2 regions of the Tissierella pigra genome follow, and region 1 is predicted to be linked to the other one. Evidence: riboswitches for the same ligand, from Rfam matches in the RefSeq annotation. Region 1 holds a riboswitch; the other holds the start of a gene.
What was found. A riboswitch is a leader RNA that binds a small molecule or an ion and turns the genes downstream of it on or off. The one in region 1 is predicted to bind cyclic di-AMP.
Positions count from the first base shown of each region.

Region 2: it holds a riboswitch for cyclic di-AMP, as region 1 does, so the genes downstream of both, KQI41_RS05005 (NAD/NADP-dependent octopine/nopaline dehydrogenase family protein) here and KQI41_RS02910 (cell wall hydrolase) in region 1, are expected to answer to the same signal.

Region 1 covers NZ_JAHLPJ010000001.1:609,973-613,397, forward strand. The annotation lists gene KQI41_RS02900 (FUSC family protein) at 1-368, shown strand, start outside; gene mscL (large conductance mechanosensitive channel protein MscL) at 405-845, shown strand; gene KQI41_RS02910 (cell wall hydrolase) at 912-1,619, opposite strand; cyclic di-AMP (ydaO/yuaA leader) riboswitch at 1,632-1,767, opposite strand; gene rbr (rubrerythrin) at 1,924-2,514, opposite strand; lysine riboswitch at 2,841-3,024, shown strand; gene KQI41_RS02920 (transporter substrate-binding domain-containing protein) at 3,188-3,425, shown strand, end outside.
Region 2 covers NZ_JAHLPJ010000001.1:1,011,148-1,014,572, reverse strand. The annotation lists gene KQI41_RS05010 (cobalamin B12-binding domain-containing protein) at 1-27, opposite strand, end outside; gene KQI41_RS05005 (NAD/NADP-dependent octopine/nopaline dehydrogenase family protein) at 27-1,151, opposite strand; cyclic di-AMP (ydaO/yuaA leader) riboswitch at 1,250-1,381, opposite strand; gene KQI41_RS05000 (CsxC family protein) at 1,585-2,472, shown strand; gene KQI41_RS04995 (2-oxoacid:ferredoxin oxidoreductase subunit gamma family protein) at 2,527-3,078, opposite strand; gene KQI41_RS04990 (thiamine pyrophosphate-dependent enzyme) at 3,080-3,425, opposite strand, start outside.

The sequences.
Region 1 (3,425 bases):
TAGAAAAACTAATATGGAATAAAGAAATAAATAAACTAGAAGATTTAAAAAATGAGATAACAAATATAGAAGAAGGGTATAAAATATTTACAAAGGATTTGAAGTTTTATACTGGTAAAAATAGCAATGAAATCTATTACCAGAAATTATTTAATTCCTTTGAAAAAATCCACAATCATTTAAGTGTAATCTACTCTATAAAAGAATTACCTGTTATTAATGATAATAATAAAGACGTAATAGAAAGTTATTTTAATAAAGAGATACCAGATATAGAATACGATGAAAAGGATGATTTGGATTTAATATATAATTATCATCTAGAAAAGATACTGTCTGAGTTGGCTATTGTAGATTCAATGATATAATAAGCCTAAAATGACAATAGAACCAAGGAGGAGCTTATGTTAAAGGACTTTAAAGAATTTGCAGTAAAAGGAAATGTAATGGATTTAGCAGTAGGGGTAATTATTGGTGGAGCATTTGGTAAAATAGTTACATCTTTAGTCAATGATATGATAATGCCAATAATGGGAGTACTAATTGGAAAAGTAGATTTTACAAATTTATTTATTAGTTTAGATGGTACAAAATATCAGTCTCTATCAATGGCAAAAGATGCTGGTGCAGCAACATTAAATTATGGTGTATTTATCAATACTATAATTGAGTTTTTAATTATATCATTTTCCATATTTATAGTGATTAGGCAATTGAATAAGTTTAATAAAAAACAAGAAAATGAAGAACCAAAACCAAATACGAAAACTTGTCCATACTGTTATACAGAAATTAATCCAAAGGCAACAAAATGTCCTAACTGTACTTCAGTAGTTAATGAATAATAAATAAATTTATAATGACCTAAAAATTAAAGGTGTAGACCTTAAGTCTACACCTTTAATAAATTTCTAATTATAAAAACTATGTCCTCCTATTTTAGTTACATAGGTCTTATTCTTTACAATCCAAGTACCAGCTGATTTACTGGGATTAAAGAAGTATGTTGAATTGCCTACAGGTCTTACTCCATTTAAAGCATCCTTAGCTGCCTTTATACTTTCCTCTGATGGTTTGTTATAAATTGTGCCTTCAGCAACTGGGCTAAATTGAGGAATGTTTTTATAGTACTCAAAAATCACACCATATATAGTATTAGGAAATTCCTTAGAATCAACTCTGTTTAAAATTACATTACCAACTGCTACTTTTCCTTCATAGGATTCGCCACTTGCTTCAGCTTCAATAATCCTAGCTAACCACAATAAATCCTCATCACTATAATTTCTAGAGGAACTTCTTAAAGTGCTTGTACCTCTTGAAACAGTAGTAGATTTATTATATAGAGCATTTTGCGTTTGTTTTCCAGCAATACCATCAATAATTAACTTATTATCTTTTTGAAAATTAATAACAGCATTTTCTGTTACAATACCAAAGATACCATCTATGGAAATATTATAGTATCCAAGTTTTTTTAACTCTTGCTGAAGTTTAGAAACTTCATTTCCCTTACTTGTAAATTCTAACTTTACATAGCTTTCACTTGCAAATACTTCAGTTATTGGTGATAATACCAATACTAAAGCTGATAAAATTGATAAAACTCTTTTTTTCATTTTACATATACACTCCTTCCTTAATAAAGCTTCCGAAGTTAGCTGACGGGTTCGGGATAGAAGGCTCCCTACCACAGATATATGTGGATTAACCCCTGAGTTGGTTCCTCCGTACCTAATAATATATAGGATTCAGCAGTTATAATGGTATGCAATATTGACATTATACAGAAATGTACAAGCCATGTAAACCCAAAATGGAGATATACCAGAATTTACATATTTATAAAATTACAGAAATACATAAAAAAATACCATAATATAGGTTAAGAAATAACCTATATTATGGTATTTATAATACTTATTAATAAGTTTCTACGAAAAATTCAAAATGTCCTTGTGGGTGGATACAAGCTGGACATAGTTCAGGTGCATTTGAACCTTCATGTACATATCCACAGTTGCCACATTTCCATAGTACTTTTTCAGTTTTTTCAAATACTCTATTGTTTAATATATTATCTGCAAGTTTGTTGAATCTAATTTCATGAGCTTTTTCTGCATCAGATATTGCTCTAAAAGCAAGGGCTATATCCTTAAATCCTTCTTCTTCGGCAATATCTGCAAAAGTAGGATAAAGTTCTGTCCATTCTTCATTTTCTCCACTTGCTGCTGCTTTTAAATTATCTAAAGTATTTCCTTGAGCAACAGGAAAATCAGCCTCTATACTAATAGTTGCTGGAAGTTCATCTAATCCTGCAAGTAAAAATTTATAAAATCTTTTTGCGTGTTCCTTTTCATTATCAGCTGTTTCGATAAATATATTTCTAATTTGTTTATATCCTTCTTTATCAGCTACAGAAGCATAATATGTATAACGGTTTCTAGCTTGTGATTCTCCTGCAAAGGATTTCATTAAGTTTTCTGCTGTTTTTGTTCCCTTTAAATTATTCATTTTTACCTCCTAAAAATTCCCTTTAGATTAAGGATGATTTGTGTAATCGTTGCCTATTTGTAATAATTACAGTTATATGCTAACATTAATGTCATAAAATGTCAATCATATGCTCTAGGGAAGTAGATTAAGGAGGTCTCTTTTAAAAATATGAATTCAAATATTAATTTATTTAATTTTTTATAAAGCATAATACATGGCTAATTATACAAATGTGAAAGAGATTAATAGTAGAATAAATATATAAATATATTTTAAATAGGTTGACAAATATAAAATATTGATGTAGACTATGAAACATAATTTAATAAGGCCTCATCTTTTTCAGGTGAGGTAGAGGAGCAGTATTTAACAGTCCTTAATGGAGCATGAGAAAGCTACGATATTAAGGAGAAGGAAATGTTGCCGAAGTGTATAATATTCTCAGTATTATATGCTGGGTCTGCAGTGAATAATTGCAGGACTGTCTCAATAAACTTTCCCAGTTTATTGAGTTGTGCTATCTCATTTTGGGAGAAGGAGGGGAATTAGGTACTACTATGTCTATTAGGATCTGAGTTCATCTCAGGTCTTTTTTTGTTACCCAAAATAGTGCAACTCGCATACAAGGTGGTAAGTTTAAGATTTTAAATTGTTAAATTAAACTTATTATGACAGAAGGAGAGAAGTGGATATGAAAAGAAAAATATTATTATTAGTAGGAATTGCCTTAGTAGGGGTTATGATTTTAGGAGGATGTGGAAAAACATCAGATGATAATACATTTAAAATAGGACTTGAAGCAGGATATGCACCATTTAACTGGACACAAATGGATGATTCAAATGGTGGAGTAAAAATAGATGGAAGCAGAGAATTTGCTGGTGGATATGATGTTGAAATTGCAAAGAAAATTGCAGAAGGACTTGGAA
Region 2 (3,425 bases), 400 kb from region 1:
TAAAGTTCCCGCTATAATCTTTTTCACTAAGCAACACCTTCCTCACCTTTTTTATCTTTTTTGTCTATTCCTCCTATTTGTGCAATTTTATGCATATCATATACTGATAGTCCTTTTAATCCTAATTTCTCTATAGTTCGACCTTCTACATAAAAATTCCTTCCTGTTATTAATTCTGCAATATTTATAATGGAATTAATAGCTGGAGTTTGGATCCCTAATTCTATAGCTATAGATGCCATAGGTATCAAACTATAAGGTACATCTTCATAGATATATCTAATATTTAACCCCTTTGGTGCCTGAAGTCCTTTGTATGCAGAATTATTTTGAATTGTTTCATAAAGATTTTTTCCTTTTGCTCCGTAGGATTCGCATAACCATTCCTTAGCAGATAAAGTATTTATTTGAAGAATTTTTCCTATTTCCATTCTCTCATGATCCATTTTTTCTAAAAAATCTCCTATGGATGGAGTTATGCCTTCTATATAATATTCAAAAGCTGCCCCTCTTTCAATATGCCCACTATTTAATAATGTTGGTGCTGGATGAAATATTGCTCCATAGTTATTTATACTTGTTTCAAGAACATCCTTAGCAGGAATAAATTGTGGATAAGCAAATTTAAGTAAGTTGATTACATGATTTGTTTTAGATGAAGGTATAGCTCCTATGGTTACTTCATTTTTCACCTGAAATATATGGGCACTATTTTGTGAAGTGGCTCTACAAGCGTATATAAAAGTTTGAGCTTCTGCAACTACTACCTTATTATTGCAGTTGTATTGTCTTAATGCTTCATATACCTCCAATGCCCCACCTGTACGACCTGGATTTAAAACTATTATTTGCCCATCCTTTAAATATGGTGTCATTTCTATAGCCATCTGATAATGCCCCATTGCAGGTACTGTAACCATAATTATATCTGCCCCATCTATAGCTTCTTCCATTATGTTAGTTACCTTGTTTAATTTGCCTTTTCCTGTTACTTCTCCCGTTAGAGATATTGTTGGATTATTTATTAAAGATAGTATATTTTCTAATGTCCTATTGTATAAATTTACCTCATATCCTATCATGGCTAAATAACCTGCCATTGCAATTCCACCATTTCCTGCACCTATAATACTAAATTTTAATCCTAGCATTTAATCATCCCCCTTGAATTTTTTGTCTCATTTTATGTTAACTGGATTTGAGGGACAAAAAAAACTATGGGCTTCCATAGTTTTGAAATCAACAGATTTCATGCCCCCTTTATTTGCTTACGAGGTTAGCTGTCGGGTTCGGGCTAAAGGGTTATGCCCGTCCTATAATGGATTCACCCCAAAAAAATTGGTTCCCCCGCTTCAAAAATCGAATTAAGCATTATTCGTTTCGAGACTAGAATTATTATACCATATTAACCATTTTTTTGCAAAAACCCTTTTCTGGAAAAATTTGATAATTTAATTTTCTATAATTTTTTAATGTTTATTTTTCTGTTGTTTACTATCACCTAATTGGACGATCTGAATATATTATAGTATGTACAGACAATACAAGCTATTAATGACTAATTATATAGGGAGGAAATAAAATATGTATAGATCAGTAGAAGGTACAAATATTAGTAATGTACGAGTATTTGATAATACCCATGGAAGAACAAAAGGTAACTATAGCCCTTCAATTTCGGAATGTAGTAGTAATTCAAAATATCCCCACTCTTGCGTAGAAGTTCAAACTAATATGTTAGATAGTTGTACTAATACACCAATTACTCCAGTGGGTATAACTACAGGTGTCATAGCTAAAATTCCAGTAGTATTAGCTGAATTAACTGTACAATTTCATCTTAGTTCACTAATTAAATTACCAGAATTAGCTCTTGATGTTAAAAATATAAAGAAAAAAGTAAAAATCACTCAATGTCTTTTACTTCAACCCACTAATATATTGTTTATTAAAGGGTTTATCCGTAAAAACATTGACTATACTACAGGCAATTGTGCAAATATGGAAGGTATATGTGGAGAACTACATCATTGTACAATAGATGTTCCTTTTGAATGTTCAACACCACTTACTTTCTATACTCCGCCAGAAGAACTTGCTGTAAATTCCAGTACTGAATTTGAATACTTTAAGGTTAGTAATTTACCGGATAAACATTTTGCTGAAAAAGATAAACTACTATCTGGAGATTTATCGGAGTTTAATCAGATTATAATTGAAAATTTCAATGAACTTCCATTCTGCGAATTAATTAATGCAAGAATTTTTGAATTTGATGAATTCATTGGTCGTCATCGCCCTTGTGGTGCTGAGTTCCCAATTGAGGAAAAATTCTTTAACAGAATAGAAGAAAAAATGGTTATAGAATTTACAGTTAAAGTTTTACAAAATAGGCAAGTTCAAATTCCCGCAGTAACTGATACTTCTGGAGGATGCCATCCTAAATTCCCATGTTCAGCAAACAAAGATTAAATCTATGCTATAAAATAAGACCAGTGTTATAACTGGTCTTATTTTCATAGTAATTTATTTTCTTTGCTCTTTTACTAATTCTGCTCCTCTTTCCAATGCTTCTTTATTTATTGGAAGTAAATTAACTCTATTTTCTCCAAATACTGCTGTAAATGCTTTATTTAATATAGTATCTACCTCAACTGCCTTTGTAGCTTCTAAAAATGCTCCTAACATTACCATATTGGCTACTCTTGGGTTACCAATTTCATTAGCTATTTCATTAGCTGGAATATAATATACTTCTATATCTTCCCTAGTAGTTTTTCTATCTATTAATGATGAGTTAATAAACAGTCTTCCTTCTGGTACTACTGAATCTTCAAATTTATCTAAGGATGGTCTATTCATTACTATTGCTGAAGTTGAATCTATAACAACTGGAGAACCTACTGCATCTGATGATATAATAACGTTACAGTTTGCAGTTCCTCCTCTCATCTCTGGACCATAAGAAGGTAACCAAGATACTTTTTTATCCTCTGTCATGCCTGAATATGTTAAAAGTTGACCTAATGCCATTACACCTTGTCCACCAAATCCTGCAATTACTATTCTTTCTTCCATTTTATTCAACCTCCTCTGGACGTCTATAGTTTCCAAGAGGATAATAAGGCATCATATTTTCCTCTAGCCATTTCATAGCCTCTGGAGCTGTTAATCCCCAGTTAGTTGGACATGTGGATAATACTTCTACAATTCCAAATCCTTTTCCTTCAAGTTGTATCTGGAAGCATTCTTTTATAGCTTTTTTAGCTTTTCTTATATTTGCTGGGTTATTTACTGCAACTCTTTCTACAAATGCTGCTCCATGAATTGTAGCTAACATCTCGCTTACTTTTATTGGTCTACCACTATGTTCTTCAGTTCTTCCTAAAGGTGCAGTTGTAGCTTTTTGTCCTATAAGTGTTGTA